One region of the Pseudomonas morbosilactucae genome, then DNA from elsewhere that is predicted to be linked to it. Evidence: predicted binding sites of a transcription regulator. Region 1 holds the regulator's gene; each other region holds the start of a gene.
What was found. The regulator FliA, encoded in region 1, starts transcription of late flagellar genes. The targets are predictions, from matches to a motif close to CTAAAGTTTNNNNNNNNNNNGCCGNTAA.
Positions count from the first base shown of each region.

Region 1 (5,024 bases):
TTCATCACCGCGGTCTGCAAGTCAGCGGTCACCACGTCCAGGTTCGACACCGCCTTGGACATGGCTTCGTCGCCACTGTTGAGGCCCAGGCGCACCAGACGATTACGCACCAGCACCAGCTCGCCGACCATGTTCATGATCTCGTCGAGCCGCGCCGTATCGACACGTACAGTGGTTTCAGCTTCGCTGGCAGGTTTTTCCGGCGGTGGTGCTGCGGCTGCACGGGCTGGCGCCGGAGCGGCAGCAGGTGCAGCGGCTGCCGCTGGCTTGGCGGGTTCTGCCTTGGGCTCGGGTTTCTTCGCTTCTGGCTTAGCCACGGCTGCCGGTGCGCTGACAACCGCCGCCGGTGCCTGGGTGGACGCGACAGCGCCGGTCGCGCCGGCCACTTCGGTGAACTTGCCTTTACCGTGCAGCTCATCGAGCAACGCTTCGAATTCATGATCGCTGATCAGGTCGCCGCCCGCGGCTGCCGCTGTAGGTGCGGCCGCAGCCGGCACCGAAGCCACTGCGGAGTCGAGGGCTTCGACGGCAAAGTTGCCCTTGCCGTGCAACTGGTCCAGCAGCGCTTCGAATTCGTCGTCAGTGATTTCGTCACCGGCCGGTTTCGCGCCCGGAGCGGGCGACTCGCTGGCCATGACCACGGCGTCCGGCGCGAACTGGCCTTTGCCGTGCAACTGATCCAACAGGGACTCGAACTCGGCATCGGTGATTTCGTCGCTGGCGGCATCGCCACCCGCAGCCGGTGCCACTGCCGCCGGGGCCGCAGCCTCGGCTTTGGCGGTGTTCAGGGAGTCCAGCAGCAGTTCGAATTCGTTATCGGTGATATCGCCCGATTCGCTCTCGGCGACGGGCTCGACGCTTTCCTCGACCACGGCAGCGACCGGCTCGGGTTCAGCGCCGGCAGGCTCGGCCAGACGGGCCAGGGCTGCAAGCAATTCCGGTGTCGCGGCGGTGATCTCGGTGCGTTCGCGGACCTGGCTGAACATGCCATTGACCGCGTCCAGCGCTTCGAGCACCACATCCATCAATTCCGAGTCGACACGACGCTCACCCTTACGCAGGATGTCGAAGACGTTCTCGGCGATGTGGCAGCACTCCACCAGCTCATTGAGCTGGAGGAAGCCGGCGCCCCCTTTTACAGTGTGAAAACCGCGAAAAATTGCATTGAGCAAGTCCGCATCATCCGGGCGGCTTTCCAGCTCGACCAGTTGTTCGGACAGTTGCTCTAGAATCTCGCCGGCCTCAACCAGGAAATCCTGAAGGATCTCTTCATCGGCGCCGAAGCTCATTAATGGGTGCTCCTAGAATCCAAGGCTGGAAAGCAAATCGTCTACATCGTCCTGACCGGACACAACGTCTTCCCGTTTATCGGCATGAATCTGCGGACCTTCACCCTTGGCGAGATGTTTTTGCGGATCTTTTTCCGCAAGCATCGATTCGCGGTCGTGTTCGATACCGGCAAAACGGTCGACCTGACTGGCCATGAGCACCAGTTTGAGCAAATTGCTTTCGACTTCCGTGACCAATTGGGTCACGCGCTTGATCACCTGGCCCGTGAGGTCCTGGTAATCCTGCGCCAGCAGAATGTCGTTGAGGTGGCCAGAGACGGTGCGGGTTTCCTCTGCGCTGCGCGACAGGAAACCGTCGACCCGGCGGGCCAGTTCGCGAAACTCTTCAGCACCGACCTCGCGCCGCATAAAGCGTCCCCAGTCGGTGCTCAAGGCCTGGGCATCAGTGCTCAGGCTGTTGACCAACGGGGTGCTGCTTTCGACCAGGTCCATGGTGCGGTTGGCCGCAGCCTCAGTCAGCCTGACCACATAGGAAAGGCGCTCGGTGGCATCCGTGATCTGTGAGACTTCCTCGGCTTGCGGCATGTGCGGGTCAATCTGAAAATTGACGATCGCGCTATGCAGCTCGCGGGTGAGCTTGCCGACTTCCTGGTACAGGCCGCGGTCACGGGTCTGGTTGAGCTCATGGATCAGTTGCACAGCGTCGCCGAACTTGCCTTTTTCAAGGCTCTCGACCAGTTCGCGGGCATGTTTTTTCAGGGTCGATTCAAAATCGCCCAATGAAGATTCGTTATGCTCCATAGCTCCCCCGTGGCGGAATTCATCAACCGATGCGTTCGAAGATTTTTTCGATCTTCTCTTTCAACGCCTGGGCCGTGAATGGTTTGACCACATAGCCGTTTACACCGGCCTGGGCAGCTTCAATGATCTGTTCGCGCTTGGCTTCAGCGGTCACCATCAGCACCGGCAGGTGCTTGAGTTTTTCATCGGCGCGCACGTGGCGCAGCAGGTCGATGCCGGTCATGCCGGGCATGTTCCAGTCCGTTACCAGAAAGTCGATGCTGCCGCTGTTGAGGACCGGGATAGCGGTAGTGCCATCGTCAGCCTCGACCGTGTTGGTGAAACCCAGATCACGCAACAGGTTCTTAATGATCCGCCGCATCGTTGAGAAGTCATCAACGATGAGGATTTTCATGTTCTTGTCCAATTCGACCTCCAAGCAGTCTTAAACGCGCCCAGCACCTGAACGCGCCATTCAATCAATACGGCGTAACACTCAACGACTGCATGAAGCACCCAACACAAGAACGGCCTGGCATGACGCCCAACCGCTCTTGTTCGCAGTGTCCCCACACTGCCTGTCAGCGCGCTCGCCACTCCCCCAAACGCCCCCGCAAGCGGGCCGCGCACTGGCTGTGTAACTGGCTGACCCGCGATTCGCTGACCCCCAGGACCTCACCGATTTCCTTGAGGTTCAGCTCTTCGTCGTAGTACAGCGCCAACACCAGTCGCTCGCGCTCCGGCAAATTGGCAATCGCATCCGCCAGCGCTGCCTGGAAACGTTCATCTTCCAGATCGCGCGACGGCTCGAGATGAGCACTGGCGCCATCCTCGTGCAGCCCTTCATGTTCGCCGTCCTGCAACAGGTCGTCGAAACTGAACAGGCGGCTGCCCAAGGTGTCGTTCAAAATCCCGTAATAATCGTCGAGACTCAATTCAAGTTCGGCCGCAACTTCATGATCTTTAGCGTCGCGACCGGTTTTAGCTTCAATTGCTCGAATCGCGTCACTGACCATGCGGGTATTGCGGTGCACCGAGCGGGGTGCCCAATCGCCTTTACGCACCTCATCGAGCATCGCGCCACGGATACGGATGCCCGCGTAGGTCTCGAAACTCGCGCCCTTGCTGGCGTCGTACTTGGTCGACACTTCGAGCAAGCCGATCATGCCCGCCTGGATCAGGTCTTCCACCTGCACGCTGGCCGGCAAGCGCGCCAGCAAGTGGTAGGCGATACGCTTGACCAGGGGCGCATAGCGCTCGATCAATTCGTACTGGCTGTCACGCGCCGATTTTTTGTAAAGGTTATAGCCGCTGGCAGTCATAGAACCGGTCCCGCTGTTTGATGCACAAGCCGCTCGACAAAAAATTCCAGATGCCCCCGCGGATTGGCAGGCAGGGGCCAGGTATCGACTTTTTGGGCGATGGCCTTGAACGCCAGAGCACACTTGGAACGAGGAAAGGCTTCATAGACCGCACGCTGCTTTTGCACGGCCTTGCGCACGCTTTCGTCGTAGGGAACTGCGCCGACGTATTGTAAAGCCACGTCCAGGAAGCGATCCGTGACCTTGGTCAATTTGGCGAACAGGTTGCGACCTTCCTGAGGGCTCTGGGCCATGTTGGCCAGGACCCGGAAGCGGTTCATGCCGTAGTCGCGGTTAAGCAGTTTGATCAGGGCGTAGGCGTCAGTGATCGAGGTGGGTTCGTCGCAGACCACCAACAACACTTCCTGGGCGGCGCGAACAAAACTGACTACCGAGTCACCAATACCGGCAGCGGTGTCGATCACCAGCACATCGAGGTTGTCGCCGATGTCGCTGAATGCCTGGATCAGGCCGGCATGCTGGGCCGGGCTCAGGTGCACCATGCTTTGGGTGCCGGACGCCGCCGGAACGATACGAATGCCACCAGGCCCCTGCAGCAATACGTCGCGCAGCTCGCAGCGCCCTTCGATCACATCGGCCAGGGTGTGTTTGGGGGTCAAGCCCAGCAGGACATCGACGTTGGCCAGGCCCAGGTCGGCATCCAGCAGCAGGACGCGTCGGCCGAGCTCTGCTAGAGCCAGGGACAAGTTCACTGACACGTTAGTCTTGCCGACGCCACCTTTGCCGCCGGTCACCGCGATCACCTGTACGGGATGCATGCTGCCCATGTTCTTTCTTTACCTTGTCTTACTTAGACGGGGCCACATAACTGGCTGCGCGTTCACCATTGGAACAATGCATGGCAGACCATCGATGTAGATACACTGCAATCTATTCATGATTCCCTCAGCCCACTCGCTTGGTCGGACTGTGGTAGAGGTCGGCGAACATATCGGCCATGGCCTCTTCACTGGGTTCTTCCTGCATTTGCACGCTGACCGCACGGCTGACCAACTGATGCCGGCGAGGCAGGTGCAAATCGTCCGGAATTCGCGGACCGTCGGTGAGATAAGCCACCGGCAACTCGTGACTGATGGCCAGGCTCAGCACTTCGCCCAGGCTGGCGGTTTCGTCCAGCTTGGTCAGGATGCAACCTGCCAGGCCGCAGCGCTTGTAGCTGTGGTAAGCGGCCGTTAGAACCTGTTTCTGGCTGGTGGTTGCCAATACCAGATAATTTTTTGCCTTGATACCGCGACCAGCCAGGGTGTCCAACTGCATGCGCAGTGCTGGATCGCTGGCTTGCAGGCCGGCGGTGTCGATCAACACCACACGCTTGCGCAGCAGCGGGTCCAGCGCCTGGGCCAGGGACTGCCCCGGGTCGACGTGGGTTACCGAGACGTTGAGGATGCGGCCCAAGGTCTTGAGCTGCTCCTGAGCACCGATACGGAAGCTGTCCATGCTCACCAGGGCAATGTTCTGCGCGCCGTACTTGAGCACGTAGCGCGCTGCCAACTTGGCCAGGGTGGTGGTCTTGCCCATGCCGGCCGGGCCGACCATGGCAATTACACCGCCCTCTTCCAAGGGTTCCATTTCC
Region 1 is NZ_JALQCX010000051.1:91,094-96,117, forward strand. It holds gene M1B35_RS24680 (chemotaxis protein CheA) at 1-1,289, opposite strand, end outside; gene M1B35_RS24685 (protein phosphatase CheZ) at 1,302-2,090, opposite strand; gene M1B35_RS24690 (chemotaxis response regulator CheY) at 2,113-2,484, opposite strand; gene fliA (RNA polymerase sigma factor FliA) at 2,651-3,391, opposite strand; gene fleN (flagellar synthesis regulator FleN) at 3,388-4,218, opposite strand; gene flhF (flagellar biosynthesis GTPase FlhF) at 4,337-5,024, opposite strand, start outside.

Region 2 (5,024 bases), on a different contig from region 1:
GCCGACTCCTGATGAAAAAAATCGAACCAGGACTGGCGAAGACCAAGGGGGGCGCTACCGCCAGTCTGGAGAAGCGGTCGCACCTGGCTTCATCCAGGGCGTGCCTGCACAAAGAGACGAACTGAACGAAAAAAAATTAGCGCCCATGGGCCCTGAAAAACTTGGCCCTGACCTGCCAATGACATCAAACCGACAAAATTTCTACATCGGCGGCTTCATGATTTGGCGTGCTCGTTCGTCTAATAACTAGAGCACCCATCATCATTTTCCTGATCAGGCTCTGAAAAGGAGTTTTTGCATGTACAACCAGCAACTGCCATCGGATGGCCAAGGCGTGCAATCCACGCCCTCCTTGAACAACGGTTCCAGCGTCTTCGGCAAGACTGCCGAGCGCGCCAGCAACGAACGGATCAAGCATTTGCTCAAGAGCTTCGGCCTGCGCACCAGCCTGATCCGCCTGAAAGTCATCGACGCCCTGCTCACGGCCGAACAAGGCGAACGCTCCCTGGGAGTACGCGGCATCCACAGCCAATTGCTGGAACTGGATATCCCGCTGTCGTTCCTGAGCGTGCGCGAAGTCTTGAAGCGCCTGTGCAGCGAGGGCGTGATCACCCTCAACTCCGACAAGAGCTACAGCCTGCATCAACAGGCCGCAGCCGTACTCGACGGCCGCGCCTGAGGCCGCCGAGGGTCAGCTCAGGGCTTGACCTTGCGGCGCATCACGCCATTGATCACCACCACGACCACCGCCACGCCGATGGCGATGTACTGGAAGAGCTGTTCGCTGATGACGCCGTGGTTCTGCAAGTAAGAAAGGCCAAGCATGATCCCCAGCACCAGCAGGGAGATCAGAATCGAGTATTTCAAGCGTTGTGACTGGGTCATTACGGGGTTCCTGGACCTGAAATTGTATCCGCTTTGTATCAAGAACGATGCCAAGCACTTACCGAGATTCGGGGATGAGCCGGGGCAAACGGGGTCACATGGTACAGGCGCGAACGACTTTTCGCTGCATCGCGACCTGCAGTAACCCCCGAGTCTTTGAGGATTGAGAAATGTTCCGTCGAATCACACTGCTGATTCCCGTATTGGTCATGCTGTCCCTGTCCGGCTGCATTATTTTTCCCCACGGTGGCGGGCACGGCGGCCATCGTTACTATGACGGCGGCGGCCCGGGCTATTACAACGGCGGTGGCCCAGGTTATTACAACGGTGGCGGCCGGGGTGACTACCGGCGCTGAGTGAGCGCCCGCCTGGGGCCCTCTCCTTCCTTCATGACCAGGCTAATCGGCACCACGCTTACCACGCCCGCACCTTGCGGGCGTTTTGCTGTGGGCGATAAACATATCCTCGGGCCTTAGCCCAATGGTCGCTGCATCGGCGTGTCCGCCCGGGCAAACAGTTCCACCAGCCAATCGATGAACACCCGCACCCGGGTCGACAGGTGCCGGTGCGGCGGATACAAGGCGCTCAGCGCCAGAGGCGGTGCCTGCACCCGCTCCAGCACCTCGCACAGCAGGCCGTCACGCAGCGCCCGGGCGACGTGGTAATAAGGCGCCTGCACCAGCCCATAACCCGCCTCGCTGGCGGCCAGGTAGGCATCCGCGCTGTTGACCGCCAAGCCCTTGGGCAGCGGCATCTCGCACACCTCGCCGTCCACCATGAATTCCAGCCCGTAGCGCTTGCCGGTGACGCTGGAGAAGAACTCCACGATCTGATGCCCGGCCAACTCGTCCAGGTGCTGCGGCGTGCCGTGGCGCGCCAGGTAGGCCGGGCTGGCACAGGTCACCTGCTGCATCAGCGCCAGGGGCCGGGCGACCAATGAATCATCCAGGGGCGGGCCGGCCCGCAGCACACAATCCACCCCTTCGCGAATCAGCTCCACAGGCCGATCGTTCAAACCGATTTCCAGCTCGATCAGCGGGTAGCGGGCAGAAAACGCCGGCAGTGCCGGAATCACCAGCAACCGGCCGATGCCCGCCGGCATGTCCACGCGCAAGGTGCCACGGGGGTTGTGCCGGGCCACGGAAAACGCCGCTTCGGTTTCTTCCAGGTCCGCCAGCAGGCGCACGCAGCGCTGGTAATAAGCGTCGCCGTCCAGAGTCAGGCTCACTTGGCGGGTGGTGCGCAGCAAGAGTTGCACCCCCAGGTGCGCCTCCAGTTGCTTGATCAGGATGCTCACCGAAGCACGGGGCATTTGCAGGCTGTCGGCGGCCCGGGCAAAGCCGCCCAGCTCGACGATCCGGGTGAACACGCGCATGGCGTTGAAGCGGTCCATAACGGCTGGCCTTGGGATTATTTAGAAATGACGAACAGTGATACTGCTTTTAGCCGGTTTATCTTGTTTTTGTCGAGTAGAACAATGGGCTCACCTTAACCCCCCGGAGTTCACACAATGCACACCCGCACACTCGGCAAGAACGGCCCCCGCGTTTCCGCCATCGGCCTTGGCTGCATGGGCATGAGCGATTTCTACACCACCGGCGGCGACACCCGGGAAGCCACCGCGACCCTGCACCGGGCCCTGGAACTGGGCATCAACCTGCTGGACACCGCCGACATGTACGGCCCCCACAGCAACGAAGAACTGATCGGCCAGGCGATTCGCGGCAAGCGCGACCAAGTGTTCCTGGCCAGCAAGTTCGGCATTGTCCGCGACACCACTGATGTCGCGGCCCGGGGCGTCAACGGCCGCCCGGAATACGTGCGCGCCTCCATCGATGGCACCCTGCTCCGCCTGGGCGTAGAAACCCTGGACCTCTACTACCAGCACCGCATCGACCCGGAGGTGGCCATCGAGGAGACCGTCGGCGCCATGGCCGAACTGGTGCAGGCCGGCAAGGTGCGCTACCTGGGCCTCAGCGAAGCCTCGGCGGCCACCCTGGAACGGGCCCACCGGGTGCACCCCATCAGCGCCTTGCAAAGTGAATATTCGCTGTGGAGCCGCGATCAGGAAGACAACGGCTGCCTGGCCACCTGCCGCCGTCTGGGCATCGCCTTTGTGCCCTACAGCCCACTGGGGCGCGGCTTCCTGACCGGCGCCCTGCAACGCCCGGAGGACTTTGCCGACGATGATTACCGGCGTTTCAGCCCGCGCTTCCAGGGCGAAAACTTCCACAAGAACCTGTTGCTGGTGCAGCAGGTGCAAAAGCTGGCGGCCGACAAAGGCATCACCGCCGGGCAACTGGCCCTGGCCTGGGTGCTGGCCCAGGGTGAGCACCTGATTCCGATCCCCGGCACCAAGCAACGCAAATACCTGGAAGAAAACGTCGCCGCCCTGGACGTCAGCCTCAGCCCTGATGAGCTGCGCAGCCTGGAGCAGATTTTTACCCCGCAGACCACCGCCGGCCAGCGTTACCCCAAGGAAGTGATGGCCCTGCTGGACATCTGAGCCAACCCTTGCGGGCGCCGATACGCTGCGCCCGCAAGGACTAAGCCCTTGAGCACTTTCTTGCACGATCGTACTAAAGTCGCCTGCCGCCACGCCGACAACCTGTTGCAGCCCTGACAAGGCTCCGCGCCTCGAACAATAAAAACGCTCGGTAAGGACAGGTCCCATGCCCGCATTTCGCTCCATTCAAGCCCGCTACACCCTCTTTCTGGTCCTGTTCGTGCTCTTGATGCTGGTGCTGACGGTGGTCGGCATCAGCCAATTGGTCGCCCCCAAGCTGCGTCACACCGAAGAACAGGTGGCCCTCAACCGCATCGCCGAAGTGGCGCAACGGATCCAGGGCGAGCTGAACAAGGTCCAGGCCCAGCAGCGCAGCATCACCCAGACCATTGCGCTGCTCGACAGCGACAGCATCGACCGGGTGCTGCCCGGCCTGGTGGACCAGTACGGCGAGCTGAAAGTCTTCGGTGGCGGCATCTGGCCCCTGCCCGACCAACGCACCCCGGGGCGCAACAAGCACAGCACCTTCTGGCACCGCGACGCCGCCGGCAAGCTGGTGGTCAACACCTTCTGGAACAGCGACGCGGCGCCCAACTATTACGACCAGTCCTGGTACAAGGGCGGCCTGCAAAGCCCTCGCGGCCAATGCGCTTGGGCTGCCGCCTATAAAGACGACGCCAGCGCCGAGCCACGCACCAACTGCGCCATGGCCATCAGCCGCGACGGCGCGCCCTACGGCGTGGCCACCATCGACGTGACCCTGGGCTTCTTCAACGAACTGGTGGCCCGCCAGGAAAAAGACCTGCAAGCCGAGATGCTGATCGTCGAGGCGGACGGCAAGATCATCAGCAACAGCTCGCGGATCAACGGCCCGGTGGTGTTGAAAAACATCAGCGAACTGGCCGCCGGCTCGCCCTTTGTCGCCCAGATCAAGGCCGCCCTGGAGCGCCGTGACAGCGGCCACCAGCGCGTCGAGTTCGATAACGCCGGAGTGGCCAGCACCTTCTTCATGCGGCCCATCGAGGGCTCGCCCTGGTTCCTCGCCACCGCCCTGCCGACCCAGTTGATCACCGCCCAGCGCGACGATGTGCTGAGCACCCTGAGCCTGTTGCAGATCCCGATGATCGTGCTGCTGGTGCTGCTGCAGGTCTATGCGATCCGCCAACTGGTACAGCGCATGAAGGCGCTGAAAGGCAACATCGATGCCCTGGCCACCGGCGACGCCGACCTGACCCGGCGCATCACCATCCGCGCCGAGGACGAACTGGGGGCCATCGGCCACTCGGTCAACCACTTCATCGTCTACCTGCAAAACATGATCGGTGAAGTGACCCAGGCCACCGAGGCCATGGCCGGCAGCCTGGAGCAGTTGCAACAGACCTCGCAGCAGAGCCAGCAGATCCTGGTGCGCCACGCCTCGGAAACCGATCAGACCGTCACCGCCATCACCCAGATGAGCGCCACCGCCGACAGCGTGGCGGCCAATGCGGCGCAGACCGCGGCCTTTACCCAACGCGCCAACGAACACGCCGAGCGTTCGCGGGTGGTGGTGGGCGAGGCGTCCGGCAGCGTGGTGGCCCTGATCGATGAAGTGGCCAGCGCCACCCACAAGGTCGAGGCCATGCAGCAAGAC
Region 2 is NZ_JALQCX010000019.1:81,520-86,543, forward strand. It holds gene M1B35_RS12320 (fe2+ zn2+ uptake regulation protein) at 299-679, shown strand; gene M1B35_RS12325 (hypothetical protein) at 697-885, opposite strand; gene M1B35_RS12330 (hypothetical protein) at 1,056-1,241, shown strand; gene M1B35_RS12335 (LysR family transcriptional regulator) at 1,358-2,278, opposite strand; gene M1B35_RS12340 (aldo/keto reductase) at 2,396-3,391, shown strand; gene M1B35_RS12345 (methyl-accepting chemotaxis protein) at 3,558-5,024, shown strand, end outside.
Region 2: a site for FliA is predicted at 3,465-3,492, ahead of M1B35_RS12345 (methyl-accepting chemotaxis protein). Genes of this name have one in related genera too.

Region 3 (5,024 bases), on a different contig from region 1:
CCTTGTTCGAGGAACGGGGTGCTGAAGTTACTGTGATAAAGCGCCTGGTATTCCTTGGGGTAGTCGCCGTTGTTGGTCAGGGTGTCGTTGAGGCTGAAACTGACGCTGCCCGGCTCGGTGAGCAGTTCGGTGGCCACCGAGAAGTCCACCTTCTTGAACGCCTGCTCCTTGAGCTCACCGCGCAGGGTGATGGCATAGGGCGGCTTTTCATCGATGTGCAGGGTGACCTTGCTGGCCGGAATGTTCGCCGCCCGACCATGCAGGGTCAGCAGCTCGCCGTTGTCCATGCCCGGGTGGCCGACCCACTCGTAACCGCAACGGGTCACCAGTTCGTTGAAACCTTCCAGCCAACCCAGGCCGCCCCGGCCGTTGAGCTCGATAAAAGCCGGGTTGACCACTTCCTTGACCGGCGAATCCCAGCCCAGGCGGATATCGCCAACCGACGCCTGGAGCACGTTCATACCCCGGGTTGGGACCACAGACAGCTTCATGGCGCCATTGTCGATGTCGACAATGCTCACCCCTTCCTGCGGCCGCCGTGGAGGGTGCGCAGGGTCACGGAGAACGGCTGGGCGGTCTTGACCCCCAGTTGTTCGCTGGTGATGTGCAGGTTTTGCGGGGCCTTGTCGCTGTCCAGCAGCACGTAGTCCCAGGCCATGGCATGGGAAGCAGCGCTCAGGGCGCCAAGGGTGACAAGCAGTTTGAGCGGAGTCATGAACGGGTGCCTTTCTTGGAGTTGTGCAATTTTTATAGCGCTGATGAAACGTTTCAGCAAGCTAAAAGAACAGCACTCCAAGACCAGCACGACACGGGGAGGCGCTGACCGCCGAACCGCCGACGCCTGTCCCTCTCGGTGCAGGCGTGGGGTGGACGGTCAGACTGGGTGCTCAGCGAAAGCGATCGACTTCGTGGCGCAGGTCCGCCGCGAGCTTCTCCAGCTCTTTGGCGGTGACGGCCAGGTTCGACACCACTTCGCGCTGCTCGCTGTTGGCCAGGGCGATGCTCTGCAGGTTACTGCTGAGCAAGGTGGCGGTGCTGCTCTGCTCCTGGGTGGCCGTGGTGATGGCAGCGAACTGCTGGCCCGCGGAACGGCTTTGCTCGTCGATCTGTGCCAGCGCCGAAGCCACGTCGGCGTTGCGCGACAGGCCTTCCTGCATCAACCGCTTGCCCTGCTCCATGGTGCTGATGGCGTTACCAGTTTCCTGCTGGATGCTGTTGATCATCTGCGAGATTTCATCGGTCGCCTCGCGGGTCCGCGAGGCCAGGTTGCGCACCTCATCGGCCACCACCGCAAAACCCCGACCTTGCTCGCCGGCACGGGCGGCTTCAATGGCGGCGTTGAGGGCCAGCAGGTTGGTTTGGTCGGCAATCGCGGTAATCACCCCGACAATGCCGCCGATTTCCTGGGAACGTTGCCCCAGGGTATTGATCACCGTCGCGGTGCTGTTCAGGGCCCCGGCGATCTGTTCCAGGGAGGCCGACGCCTCTTCCATGGAGGTCCGGCCAATGCGGGTTTGCTGCGCATTCTCCTGGGCCAGGCGCTCGGTGTTGCCCATGTTGTCGGCGATGTTCAGCGACGTGGCGCTGAACTCCTCGACCGCGCCCGCCATGCTGGTGATTTCCCCGGACTGCTGTTCCATGCCTTCGTAGGCCCCGCCGGACAAGCCGGACAACGCCTGGGCCCGACCATTGACGTCCTGGGCCGCCTGGCGAATGTGCTCGACCATGGTCGACAGCGCTTCGCCCATCTGGTTGAAGCTGCGGGCCAACTGACCGATCTCGTCGTGGCTGGCGACTTTCAGGCGCACGCTCAGGTCTCCCGCGCCCAACGCCTCGGCCTGGCGCACCAGGTCACCCAGGGGCGCCAGCTTGCTGCGCAACAGCCAGACCGTTGCCCCCACTGCCAGCAACATCGCCAACAGGCTGCCAATGACCAGGCGAATGCCGACGCTCCAGGTCACGGCACGGATTTCCGCCTTGGGCATGCTCGCCACGACCGACCACGGGCCGCCTTCGAACGGCACTGCAAGGCTGTAGAAGTCCTCGGACTTGTCGCTCCAGAAGCGGCCCTGGCCTGGCGTCTGCGCCAGCTCAAGCATGGTCGGCAGCGCCTGTTCCAGGTCCTGCACGCCCGCGGGCGGCACCAGCCATTTCTTTTGCTCGTCCAGCAGCGCCAGAGAGCCGGTGTGACCGATACGGAAGCGCTTGAGGTTGGCGAACTGGGCGTTTTGCGCGTCGGTATAGTCGAACCCCACGAACAGCACCGCAATCACTCGCCCGCTGCTGTCGCGCACCGGTGTGTACTGGGTCATGTAGGACCGTTCGAACAGCAAGGCGCGGCCGACATAACTCTGGCCCGCCATGAGTTTCTGATAAGCCGGGTGGGCATGGTCCAGCAAGGTGCCGATGGCACGGGTGCCGTCCTGCTTGCTCAGGGAAGTGCTGACCCGGATGAAGTCCTCGCCGCTGCGCACAAACAGGGTCGCCACGCCGGCAGTCATCTGTTTGAACTCGTCAACTTCCTTGAAGTTGTTGTTCAACACTTCGTTGCCCAAGTGCAACCCTGGGGTCGGGGTGCCGGCCACAGTCACGGGTTCATCCGGGTGCACGCTCAAGCCACCGCTGAAACGCTTTTCAAACAGGCCGCTGAGGCGCTGGGTGCTTTCGCGCAGGGTGCCGTGAAAGGTGTTGAGCTGGTCGGCCAGCAAACGGGCCTCACTGGCCAGGTGTTCTTCCCGGGTATCGAGGTTGGCGGAATCCAGGGAGCGCAGGGCAAACAGGGCGCTGCCGCTGATCACGACCGCCAGTATCACAGCAAGGGCAAGACCCAGCTGCGAGGCGATCCGGGCACGAGGTTGAGGCATGACGGCTCCTGGCCAAGCAACCGGATCGTCCTGATCGCGTCATCGGCTCGGCAACATTTTTTAGTAGGAAGAAAGGCTCGAACCTTCCAGAACGGAGGTTCCACTTTCCCTAGAGTTCGGCGGCAAGCTTGAATACTTGAGCAATCTGGACAGGTATCTTGCAACGCCGAGCACACGGACGCTTCATCGATTCAGCCCAACCGCTCTACAACGGGCAATTGCATGGCTTTTACCTCGTTCTGGAGAAAATCGCTGAGGCGGCGCAAACGTTCACCTCCAGGCCGGGTTTTCGGCCAAACCAGGTAATAATTCTCGCCGCTGGCCACCGCGGTGGGCCAAGGCAGGCTGAGGCGACCCTGGGCCACGTCCTCGGCCACCATGAGCAAATCCCCCATGGACACGCCGTACCCTCGCGCGGCGGCAATCATCCCCAGCTCTAGGGTGTCGAACACCTGCCCGCCCTTGAGGGAAACCCGCTCGGACAACCCCATGCGCTCCAGCCAGCTGCGCCAGTCGCGACGGTCGGGGGTGGGGTGCAACAACTCGGTGGCGGCCAGGCGCTCCACGTCCCAGGGCTGATCGTTGAGCAGGTTCGGTGCGCCCACCGGGATCAGTAACTCCGGGAACAGGTAACTGGCCTCCCAATCCGGGGGGAAATGACCATTGCTCAGCAGCACCGCGCAATCGAACGGCTCTTGGTTGAAGTCCACGGCGTCCACGTCCATCCAGGCGCTGGTCAACTGCACCTCATTGCCAGGCTGCAAGTGGCGGAAGCGGCTCAGGCGCGCCAGCAACCAACGCATGGTCAGGGTCGAAGGGGCCTTCATGCGCAAGATGTCATCTTCAGCGCGCAAGGTATTGCAGGCGCGCTCCAGGGCGCCGAAGCCCTCGCGAATCCCCGGCAGCAGCAGGCGCGCGGCCTCGGTGAGTTGCAGGTTGCGCCCGCTGCGCAGGAACAGCCGGCAGGCGAAGTGCTCCTCCAGGGTGCGGATATGCCGGCTGACCGCGCTCTGGGTGATCGACAACTCCTCGGCCGCCCGGGTGAACGAGCTGTGTCGGGACGCGGCCTCAAAGGCACGCAAGGCGTAGAGCGGGGGAAGACGGCGGGACATCACGGCACTCCGATAACGCGAGAGGGCTAACCTACCAGAAAGTGCTTTGCATGAGTTTTAATCATGTGAGCAATCGTTTTTATCCCTTTGTGCATCCGCCCGAGAGCGCCGAAAATCAGCGCTCTCCCCCCTCTTCGAGCTACCGAGCCTGATGACCAAGCAGCATCCAGCACGTATTGAACTCGGGGCCATCCTGCGGCTGGCCGGGCCGTTGATCGCCTCGCAGTTGGCGCACATGCTGATGGTCCTCACCGACACCCTGATGATGGCCCGGCTCAGTCCGCAAGCCCTGGCCGGCGGCGGCCTGGGGGCGGCCAGTTACTCCTTCGTATCGATTTTCTGCATCGGCGTGATCGCCGCAGTCGGCACCCTGGTTGCCATCCGCCAAGGCGCCGGGGACATCCCGGGCGCGGCCCGCCTGACCCAGGCCGGGCTCTGGCTGGCGTGGCTGATGGCCCTGGTGGCCGGGCTGTTGCTGTGGAACCTCAAGCCGGTCTTGCTGCTGTTCGGCCAAACGCCCGACAACGTCGTCGCCGCGGGCGAGTTCCTGCTGATCCTGCCCTTCGCCCTGCCCGGCTACCTGAGCTTTATGGCCTTGCGCGGCTTCACCAGCGCCATTGGCCGCGCCACGCCGGTGATGGTCATCAGCCTGGCGGGCACCGTGGCCAACTTCCTGCTCAACTACGCCTTGATCACCGGCATGTTCGGCCTACCGAAACTGGGGCTGATGGGCATCGGCCTGGTCACCGCCGTCGTGGCCAACTGCATGGCCCTGGCCCTGGCCTGGCACATCCACCGGCACCCGGCCTACGCCGCCTACCCGCTGCGCCAGGGGCTGCTGCGCCTCAACCGGCAGTACTTGAAGGAACTGTGGCGCCTGGGCCTGCCGATTGGCGGCACCTACGCGGTGGAAGTCGGGCTCTTCGCCTTCGCCGCCCTGTGCATGGGCACCATGGGCAGCACCCAGTTGGCCGCGCACCAGATCGCCCTGCAGATCGTCTCGGTGGCGTTTATGGTGCCCGCCGGCATTTCCTACGCCATCACCATG
Region 3 is NZ_JALQCX010000033.1:5,434-10,457, reverse strand. It holds partial or broken gene M1B35_RS17520 (aldose 1-epimerase family protein) at 1-715, opposite strand, end outside; gene M1B35_RS17515 (methyl-accepting chemotaxis protein) at 888-2,864, opposite strand; gene M1B35_RS17510 (LysR substrate-binding domain-containing protein) at 3,056-3,976, opposite strand; gene M1B35_RS17505 (NorM family multidrug efflux MATE transporter) at 4,128-5,024, shown strand, end outside.
Region 3: a site for FliA is predicted at 2,978-3,005, ahead of M1B35_RS17515 (methyl-accepting chemotaxis protein). Genes of this name have one in related genera too.